3 regions of the Clostridioides sp. LIBA-6822 genome follow, and region 2 is predicted to be linked to each of the others. Evidence: riboswitches for the same ligand, from Rfam matches in the RefSeq annotation. Region 2 holds a riboswitch; each other region holds the start of a gene.
What was found. A riboswitch is a leader RNA that binds a small molecule or an ion and turns the genes downstream of it on or off. The one in region 2 is predicted to bind cobalamin.
Positions count from the first base shown of each region.

Region 1: another riboswitch for cobalamin. It lies ahead of ACTG48_RS19305 (cobyric acid synthase); the one in region 2 lies ahead of ACTG48_RS16800 (ABC transporter substrate-binding protein).
Region 3: another riboswitch for cobalamin. It lies ahead of ACTG48_RS02260 (energy-coupling factor ABC transporter permease); the one in region 2 lies ahead of ACTG48_RS16800 (ABC transporter substrate-binding protein).

Region 1 is NZ_CP196995.1:4,071,259-4,075,557, forward strand. Features, by position in the region: gene ACTG48_RS19300 (cobyrinic acid a,c-diamide synthase CobB) at 1-1,203, opposite strand, end outside; gene ACTG48_RS19305 (cobyric acid synthase) at 1,243-2,757, opposite strand; cobalamin riboswitch at 2,873-3,051, opposite strand; gene ACTG48_RS19310 (histidine phosphatase family protein) at 3,107-3,721, opposite strand; gene cobS (adenosylcobinamide-GDP ribazoletransferase) at 3,742-4,299, opposite strand, start outside.
Region 2 is NZ_CP196995.1:3,531,957-3,536,255, reverse strand. Features, by position in the region: gene ACTG48_RS16810 (fumarylacetoacetate hydrolase family protein) at 1-188, shown strand, start outside; gene ACTG48_RS16805 (dihydrodipicolinate synthase family protein) at 270-1,163, shown strand; cobalamin riboswitch at 1,302-1,486, shown strand; gene ACTG48_RS16800 (ABC transporter substrate-binding protein) at 1,715-2,845, shown strand; gene ACTG48_RS16795 (FecCD family ABC transporter permease) at 2,918-3,943, shown strand; gene ACTG48_RS16790 (ABC transporter ATP-binding protein) at 3,946-4,299, shown strand, end outside.
Region 3 is NZ_CP196995.1:396,582-400,880, forward strand. Features, by position in the region: gene ACTG48_RS02255 (vWA domain-containing protein) at 1-1,564, shown strand, start outside; cobalamin riboswitch at 1,697-1,889, shown strand; gene ACTG48_RS02260 (energy-coupling factor ABC transporter permease) at 2,074-2,826, shown strand; gene ACTG48_RS02265 (energy-coupling factor ABC transporter substrate-binding protein) at 2,816-3,100, shown strand; gene cbiQ (cobalt ECF transporter T component CbiQ) at 3,103-3,801, shown strand; gene ACTG48_RS02275 (energy-coupling factor ABC transporter ATP-binding protein) at 3,794-4,299, shown strand, end outside.

The sequences.
Region 1 (4,299 bases), 540 kb from region 2:
TATTGAATGATGAAACTCATGTCCTTTAATCGTCTCTCCCTTTTTAGATAAAAGAGTATTTTCTTTAGCTACACCAATACAGTATCCAAATCTCTTTAAAGAAGATGTCATCTTACTAATTCCACTAAATATACCAACCATATTAAATTCTTGTTCTTCTTGATTCAATAGTTTCTCACCTAGGTACATCAGTCCTCCACATTCTGCATAAATAGGTATATTGTTATTATGTGCTTCTAATATAGAGGTTCTCATCGACTCATTTGCTTCTAGTTCTTTTCCAAATATTTCTGGAAAACCTCCTCCAATATAAATATAATCTGAAGTTGGCACTGATGTATCTTCAAGAGGGCTAAAATAATTTACTTCTAATCCAAGTTCTTCTAAAAGCTCTATGTTTTCTTTATAATAAAAATTGAATGCCTTATCATATGCTATAGCTATTGATTTATTATTAACATGCTTTTTTATTCCATTATTCTCTATCAAAGTTTGAAAATCGAAATCACTCTCAAACTCATCACTTTCCGAGATTTCGATTATTCTATCAATATCTATATAACTTTCAATTTCATCAGCTAAAGTATAAAATTTTTCTCTTAGAGATTTCATCTCTACACTAGGAACCAATCCTAAATGTCTAGATTCTAAAGAAAATTTACTATTTGGAGGAAAATATCCCAATACTTCAACATTGCAATATTTCTCTATAGAACTCTTAATTATTTGATAATGGCTATTAGTCTTAACATTATTTACTATGACACCTTTTATATTTACATCTTTATCTAATTCCTTATATCCTAGTACCATAGCAGCACTAGATGCTGCCATAGATTTTCCATTTATAACTAATATAACAGGTGATTTTAACACTTTCGAAGTATGTGAACTTGTACAGTTATCTAAATCTATTCCAAAACCATCATACAACCCCATAACACCTTCTATTACTGAAATATCTGCATCCTTTGAGGACTTATTTACTATATACTTTATTTTTTCGTCATCTAACATATAAGAATCTAGATTTCTGGAATGTCTTCCAGTTATAAAAGTGTGGTATGAAGGGTCTATATAATCTGGCCCTACTTTATATGGCTGTACTTTCATATTTCTCTTGACTAAAGCTTGCATTATCCCTAATGATATTGTCGTCTTACCTACTCCACTACTAGTACCTGCAATTAAAATTTTTTTCATAATACACCTCCTACCTAAATTATAAATACAGAATCATTATTATTTCATAATCTCATATATTTTTTCTATATCTAAATGCTCTCTCAAAAAATCAGCCAATTTATCATATTCTTTATCTTTAAATTCATCAAAAGAGTTTACCTTGCTTTCTAATTCTTGTAGACCTTTTTTCATTCTTATATTATTTAAAATTTTCCTTGTAAAACTTATTTCATCGAAAATTCCATGAAGATAAGTTCCGATTACATTCCCATCTTTATTTATGCTTCCTTCAGTATAATTCACTTCTTCATCCAGTTTTTTTGTTATCAGGTCCAAGCTTCTTACACCATTACCTCGATTTGTAATACCCATATGGATTTCATAACCTTTGACTTTCTTACCTTTAAGGCCATTCATATATTCACCAGTACATTCAACAATAGTAGCTTCTACCTGTGTTGTAGTTTTTTCTTTCTCAAATATTGTTTCTGTATCTAAGAGACCTATACCATCAACTTCTTCAATTTCACTTTCAACATGGTAAGGGTCTTTTAATTTTTTACCTAGCATTTGATATCCACCACATATACCAAATATCAATTTACCCTGACTATATAAATTTTTAATTTGTGACTCAAGACCACTTTTTCTTATATATGTTAAATCATCTATAGTACTTTTAGTTCCAGGTATTATTACCATATCGGGATTTCCTAAAGATTCCCCATAATCTACATACCTAATACTTACATCTTCTTGCGTCTCAAATATATTGAAATCTGTAAAGTTAGACATATGTGGAGTTCTAATTATTTCTATGTGTATATCGCTTTTATTCATTTTTTTCTTGAATCTAGTAGTCACACTATCTTCATCTTCTATTTTTATATCTGTATAAGGAACTACACCTATAACTGGTACTTTTATGATGTCCTCTAACATCTTTACTCCATCTTGTAAAAGCTCTTTTTTGCCTCTAAATTTATTAATTATTACTCCTTTTACTCTTTTTTTCTCATCTTCACTTAATAAAAGCATTGTTCCTACCAGTGATGCAAATACTCCACCTCTATCAATATCTCCAACTATTATTACAGGTGCATCCGCTATTTCTGCCATACCCATATTAGAGATATCTCTATCTTTTAAATTTATCTCTGCATTACTACCTGCACCTTCCATAACCACAATATCATAGGTTGAATTCAAGCTATCAAAGGTATCCTTCAATACATCTACCAATTCCAGTTTATAATCATGATATTGAGAAGATGGCATTTCCCCTATAACCTTCCCTCTTACAATAACTTGACTTTTGTTATTTCCAGAAGGTTTTAATAAAATCGGATTCATATCAGCTATTGGCTCTATTTTCGCCGCTTCTGCTTGAAACACTTGTGCTCTTCCCATTTCTAATCCTTCTTTAGTTATAAAAGAATTTAAAGCCATATTCTGAGATTTAAAAGGAGCAACAGTATAACCATCTTGTTTAAATATTCTACACAACCCTGCTACTAAGATACTTTTACCTACATTAGATGCTGTTCCTTGTAGCATTATTTTTTTCCCCACTTTCTAATCCCTCCTTTTTAAAATTTACTAAAACACAAATAAAAAAAGTCCTAATGCTTCTAAAGATAGGACTTTTATACGTATTAATTAAAAATCTTTCACCCCGAAGACCTCTTGTTTTAAATTAAATTAGGCAGGTATCCTGGCTTAACTTCATCCTACTTCTATAACCTTCCCATCAAATTGACAGTGGTATTTATAGTTTCGTTGGTTTCACAGTAGCGGGGGCTGCAAAGGCATCTAACCTTTTTCCCTTTTAACATATAATTAAGAACCTAATTTTAATCTAATATTCTATTTTCATTGATATTCTTACAGACATATATTATAATACTTAATTTCAATTAAATTATATAAAATCTGTAAAATTCATTTTATCTACTACAGTAAATCCACAATTAACTTCTAAAACCGTAATAGATGCATTATCAATTTTAAAGTTCCAATGATATTTATAACTACCAGAAATCAAATGTGTTATTATATTTCTTATTGTTCCTGCATGAGAACATATAAGTATTGTTTTTATATCTGAATGACTATCATTTTCTAAAATTATATTATCAATCTCTTTTGCCACTCTTTTATAAGAGTCTATAAGACTTTCTCCACTTGGATATCTATAGTTGTTACCTTCTTCTATCATTTTTTCGAATTCTTTGGGATATTTGACTTTAATTTCCTCAAAAGTTATTCCTTCAAAATCACCAAAACTAATTTCTCTTAGAGTTTCTTTTTCTTCTATTTCTATTAACTTTAATCTTGATATTTTTTCTATTGTATCCTTAGTACGTGAAGATGGCGTCGTGTAAATTCTGTCTATATTTTCATGACTTAGATATTTAGTAATTTTATTTATTTGCAATTTACCTTCTTCACTAATACAACTATTTATGTGACCTGATAATCTTCCTTTTTTATTATCATTTGTCAATGCATGTCTTATTAATATTAATCTTATCATATTATCACCACTTTTTAGTTTTAAAAAAACATAAAAATTAACAAATATATATAAATCAAATATACAAGTTCTGAAAGTTCTATTCCACAACCTAATATATCTCCTGTTACTCCATCAATCTTTTTATAAATATGTTTTTTGAATAATATTATAAATATAAAAACTACTATAGCTGAACCTAATATTTTAATCAACACTATATTAGGTAATAAGAATATAAATTTAGTAATAAGAATAACTATTAAAAATGTGTATATTATAGCTGTCATTAACATACTTGTAGTCAATTTTCCTATAAATAAATTTCCCATTCCTTTTTCTCTTGGTGTCACAGTTTTATATGTCAATAACATTACTCCTAATCTTGCAATCATTGGCATAAATATTATAATCCATAATGAGTTGTTACTTATTATATTGTATATGAATCCAACCTTTAATAAAAGTACAAACATAATTGCTAAAAGTGAATTTGTGCCCAATCTTGAATCTTTCATTATTTCAAGCATTTTTTCTTTATCTCTATAACTGTATATTGCATCAAATGTATCTCCTAATCCATCTATATGGAGACCTCC
Region 2 (4,299 bases):
TATCAGACATTTCAGACATAGTTTCAGAACTTTCAAAAGGTATGACTTTAGAGGCTGGAGATATTATAGCTACTGGTACACCTTCTGGAGTTGGTATGGGTTTTTCACCTCCTCGATATATGAGTAGTGGAGATGTAATTGAATGTGAGGTTGAAAGTATTGGAATTTTAAGAAATTACATTAAGTAAATGTTTTAATATAGGTAATGTTAAGGCAGAACCTGAATGTATTAAATGAACATATTAAAATAAATTTTAGGAGTTTAAATTATGAAAGCAGAATTTTTGACACCAGTGGTTACAATATTTGATGAAGAAGGAAATTTAGATAAAGAAGGAAATAAGAAAGTCTATGACCATCTTATAGATGGAGGAGTAGATGGCCTAGTTGTAATGGGAAGTACTGGAGAGTTCTTTAATATGTCTATGGATATGCAAAAAGAACTTATAGATTTAGTAATTAATCATGTTAATAAGAGAGTAAAAGTGTTTATAGGTACAAGCCGTATGAGTATAAAAGAGTCTATAGAGCTTTCAAATTATGCACATAATAGTGGAGCAGATGGAGTTATGATAATAAGCCCTTATTATTTCTCTCTTGATGATGACAGTATTGAGTTGTTTTATAGCGAAATAGCTAAAAATACAGAAGCTGAAATATATCTATATAATTATCCAGATAGAACTGGTTATGATTTGAGTCCAGAACTTACATTAAGACTTGTAAGAAAGCATAAAAATATAGTTGGTTATAAGGATACAGTAACTTTGATGGGACACACTAGAGATTTAATAAATACTATGAAAGCAGAGTTTCCAGATTTTAAGATATATAGTGGTTATGATGAAAACTTTATACATAATCTAATGTCTGGAGGAGCAGGTTGTATAGGAGGTCTATCAAATTTAATTCCAGAAGTTTGTTCAAAATGGGCAGAAGCTTATAATAATAGAGATATGGATAAGGTTATAGAAATTCAAAAATATATAAATAAAGCTATGGATTTTTATTTAATAACAAACCCATTTATACCAGCAATGAAAAAAGCAATGAATATTAGAGGCTTACAAGTGAGTGATTACATGACTGCACCTTTTATAAAGCCAAATGAAAATCAAGTATATGAGATTAAAAAACTAATGAATGAATTAAATATATGTTAACTGGTTAATTAGATATATAGTAAAAAACAAAGAGTGTTTTAAACTGATTTTTATAGTCATTTTAAGCACTCTTTTTTTTATATGTTAAATCAACCTTGCAAAGTGGTCAACAATAAACTACAATTATGTTAATAAAAATTAAATAAAATGATACTAGGGTACTATATTAGTTTAATAGGGAAAGTGATGTAAATTCACTACAGCCCCCGCTACTGTATACGGATACGAAATCAAAATCCACTGAGATTTATATGAAAAGTTTTGGGAAGGATGATAGAGGAAAAGCCGTGAGTCAGAAGACCTGCCCAGTATTACATAGGTTCAATTTAGGGTGGAAATTGTAATTTATAATAAAATGAAATATCAATTCATTTTTTGTAAAATTGATATATAAACTTCTCCTTTCTAAATTAGGAGAAGTTTTTTATTTTATTAAAAGGTTATAATTATTAAAGATGACTTTAATATAGTTCTAATGAGATATATTTTAAAAGTATATGTTATTAGAATTTTTAACCACTTATAAAAAATAAAATATTGGAGTGAAAGAGATGAAATTTAAAGTAAATGTTTTAAAGCAATTTTTTCTAAGTATTATGATAGTTCTTTTAGTAGGAGGTCTTATAGGATGTAGTAAAAATGATAAAGAGAATGCACAAGTTAGTAGTGGTAAGAAGTTAGAATTAAAATATGCAAGTGGGTTTAGTGTTGAAGACTTAGAGGATGGAATTAAAAAAGTAACTGATGGAGATAAAAGAGAACTAATTTTAATTCCTAAAAAAATTGAAGTTCCTGAAAAGTATAAAAATGCTAATATAGTTAGAACACCTGTAGATAATGTCTTAATAGCATCTACAACACAAGCTTGTTCTCTAAGAACAATAGGTGAGCTAGATAGCATAAAAGCAGTAACAACAGAGGAACAGTATTGGACTATCAAAGAAATTAAAGATTTGATGAAGGACGGAAAGATACATTATGTTGGTTCAAACTTAGCACCAGATTATGAAAAAATAGTAGATTTAAACCCTGATTTAACTATAGTTAGTAGTGGTTTATCAGAAGCTGATACAAAATTTATTGATAAACTAAAAGAATTAGGACTTAACTATGTTGTAGATAATGAATATAAAGAGCAAAATCCATTTGGAAGAATGGAATGGACAAGCTTAATAGCTGCATTTTATGATAAAGAAGATATAGCCACTAGTGAATTAAATAAGACAGTACAAAAGATAGAAGAAGTAAGTAAAAAAATAAAAAACAAAAACAAGCCTAAGGTAGTATGGGCATCTGTATATGAAGGAAATGCTTATGTAGCACCTAAAGATTCATATGTAGATAATATGATAAGAATGGCTGGTGGAATAAATGCATGTGCTTCAATGGATTCAAATGAAGGAAGAGTGAGTATTGAACAACTACATGAAGTTGCAAAGGATGCAGATATATTTGTATACTCATCAAGCTCAGATTATGCACCAAACTTAGAGTCTATAAAATCTAGTGCACCTGTATTGGCTGATTTGGATGTTGTAAAAAATGGTAACTTGTGGGTATTTGCTCCAGATTATTATCAATCAGTAGATAAGACTGATGAATTAATAGTAGATTTAGTTGAGATGTTTCATCCAGGAGCTACAGGTGAAAAAATTAAACATTATATAAATTATGATAAATAATATATAATACGACACTAAAAGATGAGTTTTATGGATTTTAGTTAATATAGATTTGTTAAGAGGGGTATATAAATGGATTTTATCAATAAAATGAGAATAAAGAATACTACAATATTTATAGGACTAATTATAGGTATGATACTTACTTTTTTAGTGTGTGTAGCATTTGGATCTGTAAAAATTGAGTTTAAAGAAATAATAGATGTTGTATTAAGAGGTATGGATAATACAGAACACTATAAAATAATATACAACATAAGGATTCCAAGAGTACTTGCAACTATGGTGGGTGGAGCTTGTTTAGCAGTATCAGGAATTTTACTACAGATATTTTTTAAGAATCCAATAGTTGAACCATATATATTAGGTGTATCTTCAGGTTCTACTTTATCAGTAGCACTTATGATTTTGGGTGGATATACATTAGGATTTGAAAATATAACTTCAATGAGTATATTTGTGGCAGCATTTATAGGAGCTTTGATTGTAATGTCTGTAGTCATTTTATTTGCAAGTAAGGTAAAGAATATAACGACTCTTTTAATAATAGGAATTATGACTGGATATGTGTGTAGTGGTATAACTAATGTACTACAATCATTTGCAAATAGTGAAAAATTAAAGGAATTCACTGTTTGGTCTATGGGAAGTTTTTCTGGATTTACCTGGGAAAAAGTAGAGATACTTATATTGATTGGTGTTCTAGGTCTTTTAATGAGTATCTTTATAATAAAACCTCTAAATGCTTTTTTATTAGGAGAAGAATATGCTAAAAGTATTGGTATAAATATAAAATTTTTTAGATTTTTGGTAGTATTTATATCTAGTATACTAGCAGCAATAGTATCAGCATTTGCAGGACCTATAGGATTTATTGGACTTGCAGTACCACAAGTTTCAAAATTGATATTTAAGACATCAGATAATAGAGTACTAATACCAGTGGTAATTTTTTTAGGAAGTATAGTTACAGCTCTTTGTGATTTAATATCAAGAGTAATTCTGTCGCCAATAGAATTACCAATAAGCACAATAACATCTTTATTAGGAGCACCAATTGTAGTAATGCTATTGATGAAAAGGAAGGACAGGGCTTAGATATGTTGAAAACTAATAATTTAAGTGTAGGATATAATAAAAAAGTAGTTGTGAGTGATATAAATATAGAGGTGAAAAATGGAGAGATATTATGTCTTTTAGGAAGTAATGGAGCTGGAAAAACTACTATATTAAGGTCTTTATCTAAACTTATAACGCCAATAAAAGGGGAGATATATCTAAATGACATAGATGTAAATCATATATCAAGAAAGTCATTATCGAAAAAAATGGCTTTAGTGCTTACAAATAGATTATTAGGTGATTTAATGACTGTACAAGATATAGTTAATATAGGAAGGTATCCATATACAGGATTTTTTGGTAACCTATCCAAAAAAGATTTAATACTGGTA
Region 3 (4,299 bases), 1.2 Mb from region 2:
AGGATATGACAAAGATATTATATTGGGTCTAATTCAAGTTATATTAAATACAATAGTTGAAGAAAAAGCCATTAAAGATAGGCCAGGAATAGAAGATATAAGAAGAAATGCTTATAAAGATATTGTTTCACGTTTTACCAAAATACACAACGACAATATTATGGATAAAATTAAATATGCATTTGTACTTTATAATATGGACAAGCATCCAGCATTAGACAGTTTGACTAGAAGAATAGTTAATGACATAAGGAATGTAGATACAAATCAAGATATTATGGCGATTTTAAAAGCATTAGATGTTATATATTTAACTTATTTTGAATATATATTAAATGGAGAAGAAAGTAGTTCTACATATGATGAAAATAATGTAAAAGATGTTGAAGTAAACTTTGATACATTTGCTGACTTTATGTATGAAGAACTTTATAGTGAAGAAGAAGAAAATATTATTGAAAGTGATATAGATTCTATATCTTCATCTATGCTTGTAGAAGGAGTGGGAGATTTTGAAGATTCTCAATCTAGTAATTCAGCAGATAGAGTTATATATGTTGATGAAGAGACTGCAAATAAAATATATTCAAAGATAGAACATTATTATGGAAAAACTTATTTGAGTAAAGGTGAAATTAAGAAGATTGAAACACAAAACTGTAGAAATGTTCATGAAGGGTGTAGAATCCACTTTACGGATGGAGTTCTTAGAAGTGAGTGTAATAATGTATTCCAACTAAAATATGTAACAAGACAAAAAGAAAATAATTTAGGAAAATTTAGAGAACATGCTAGAATGTATAGACAGCAGATAAAAAGATTAAAAGAAAGTTTAGCTAGAATTTTAATAGAAGAAAATGCTAAAACTAGAGTGTACTCTGATTGTGGCACTATATTAGCAAATAGAGCTTGGAGAGTGGGTAGAAGTAATAATAATAAAATATTTTATAAAGATATAGAAAATGAAAAAGGGAAATATGTTATTGATATATTATTGGATGCAAGTGGTTCTCAAAGTAGAAATCAAGGAAATGTAGCAATTCAGGCTTATATAATAGCAAATGCTCTAACAGAAGTTGGTATACCAAATAGAGTTATGGGATTCTCTAGTTTTTTAGACTATACAATATTAAAAAGATTTAAAGATTATGATGATAGTTTAAAAAATAGTGAAAATATCTTTGAATACTTTTGTGCGGGTAATAATAGAGATGGTTTAGCTATAAAATCCATATGTAGTGGTCTAATAAATAGAGATGAAGAAAATAAAATTTTGATAGTTCTTAGTGATGGAAGACCAAATGATGTAAAGATAGGAAAAAATAGTGAGAGAACCTTAAGAGGAGAAAAAGCTTATAGAGGTATAATTGGTTTGAGAGATACAGCAAATGAAGTAAGAAAGGCTAGAAAACAAAATATATTGGTATTAGGAGTATTTACAGGGAAAGAATCAGAGCTTGAAGCTGAAAGATTAATATATGGAAATGATTTTATATATTCAAAAGATATAACTAGATTTTCTGATGTGGTTTCAATGTATTTGAAGAAGATAATTAGAAATTAATTAAAGTTGTAAAAAATAATTTATATACATAAAAATATAAAAACAAATAAAATCTGTAAAAAATGTAGAAATTTTCACAGAAAAGGTATACAATGATTTATATAGAAAATGATTTAAGAATAATTTAAAAATTAAATATATAATATTATAGGTTCTTCAAGCAAGATTAATAGGGAAAAAGGTTAAATTCCTTTACAGCCCCCGCTACTGTGATGCAGACGAAACTTTTGTTAGCCACTATGATGATATATTTTTATATTTCATGGGAAGGAAGAGGAGTAGGAAGAAGCTAAGTCAGGAGACCTGCCTAAAATATTAAAGTAATTTCTTCGGGGATGGAGAAAGTTTCTTATAATAATTATACAGATATGTTTATTTTATGTGTTTGTATTTGGATTGTCAAAAATTAGAAGCCTAACCATCGAGTTAGGCTTTTTTATTTTTAAAATAAATCAGACATGTATTATTTATATTTTAATTATTAGAAAAGGGAGAGAGGGGATAGTAAAATGAAACAAAATATCAAATTAGGGGTTATAGCTGCACTTATGTTAATCATTTTAACTCCAGTTACATCAAATGCAATGCACATAATGGAAGGGTACTTACCAGTAAAATGGTCTATAGCATGGGGCGTTATATTTATACCATTTTTCTTAGTAGGACTAAAATCGATAGGAAAAATAGTAAAGCAAGACCCTAAAAAGAAAGTATTATTAGCACTATGTGGAGCATTTGTATTTGTGTTGTCAGCACTAAAAATACCTTCAGTAACAGGAAGTTGTTCACATCCTACTGGAGTAGGTCTTGGAGCAATAATGTTTGGACCAAGTGTAATGTTTGTTCTTGGAACTATAGTTTTAATATTCCAAGCATTACTATTAGCGCATGGAGGAATAACTACTTTAGGAGCTAATGCTTTTTCAATGGCTATTATAGGACCAATTATATCATTCTTAATATTTAAAGCATTAAAGAAAAAAGACGGAAATAATGCAATACCAGTATTTCTTGCAGCAGCAATAGGAGATTTGGCTACATATACGATAACTTCGATACAGTTAGCACTGGCTTTTCCAGACCCATCAGGTGGAGTGATGGCTTCAGCAATTAAGTTTTTAGGAATTTTCTTTATGACTCAAATACCAATAGCAATAGCAGAAGGTATACTTACTGTAATTGTATATAACTTAGTTACAGAAAATGGAGAAAAAAGCATACTAGAAAATAATGATAAAGGAGTTAAAGCTAATGAGTGCTAAAACAAAAACGAAAACTAATATATTACTACTTTTATTAGTAGTGGCTCTTATTATATTCCCATTACTTGTTAACTCAGGTGCTGAATATGGAGGAGCAGATGGTGAAGCTGAAAGTGAAATTACTAAAATAAATCCAGATTATGAACCATGGTTTAGTAGTCCATATGAGCCACCAAGTGGAGAAATAGAAAGTTTATTATTCTCTGCACAAGCGGCATTAGGTGCAGGTGTAATAGGATACATATTAGGTGTTCAAAAAGGAAAGAGAAGTTAATTATGCTTATAATTGATAAATATGCATATACAAATAGATTAAGTAAAGTAAATCCAAATAAAAAAGTAGCCATAGGAGTAATCTTTCTGATTGCTTCTATGGTAATAAAAAATATATTTGTTTTAAGTGGAATTATGATTTTAATGAGTATTTTAGTTGTTTGTGTGGCTGGAATAGATTTAAAGAATTATTTAAAATTACTCAGAATACCAATGTACTTTTTATTTCTTAGTATAGGAATAACTCTTGTAAATATATCTTTTAATAAGGCAGACTTATTATACAGTTTTAAAATTTTTAGTTTCAATGTAGGAATATCAAAAGCATCTATTGACATGTCTATTCACGTGTTATTTAGAGCTATGTCTTGTTTGACTTGTGTGTATTTTTGTATACTTACAACACCTTTTAATCAATTAATATTCTTCTTTAAAAAAATGCATTTGCCTGATACTTTTGTTGAATTATCAATGTTAATATATAGGTTTATATTCATATTTTTAGAGGAATTCTCAGAAATATATAAATCACAAGAACTAAGATTTGGGTACATAAATTTAAAAACTTCATATAAATCCTTAGGAATTCTTGGAAGTATGCTGTACAAAAGACTTATGACAAGGTATGATGATATGTGCATATCATTAGACATAAAATTGTATGATGGTAAATTTCACATAGTAGGGGATAATGATGTTTAAAATAAATAATTTAACTTATCAATATGAAAAGAATGCTAATGCATTATTAAACATTAATATGGATTTCTCAAAGGGAAATGTTATAGGTATAATAGGTTCAAATGGTTCAGGAAAATCAACATTATTTATGAATTTAATGGGTATATTAAAACCTACATCTGGAGAAATTCTTTTTAAAGAAGAAAAATTAAAATATGATAAAAAAAGTTTGTATAATCTTAGAAAAAATGTGGGTATTGTCTTTCAAGACCCAGAAAAACAAATTTTCTATTCAAAAGTATACGACGATATAGCATTTGCAATGAGAAATATTGGTATAGATGAAAAAACAATTAAAGAGAGAATAAACAAAGCTCTAGTAGCTGTTAATGGAATAGATTTTATAGATAGACCAGTACATTTTTTAAGTTATGGTCAGAAAAAAAGGGTAGCAATAGCATCAGTTATAGCAATGGAAAATGAAATTATATTGCTTGATGAGCCTACAGCTGGTTTAGA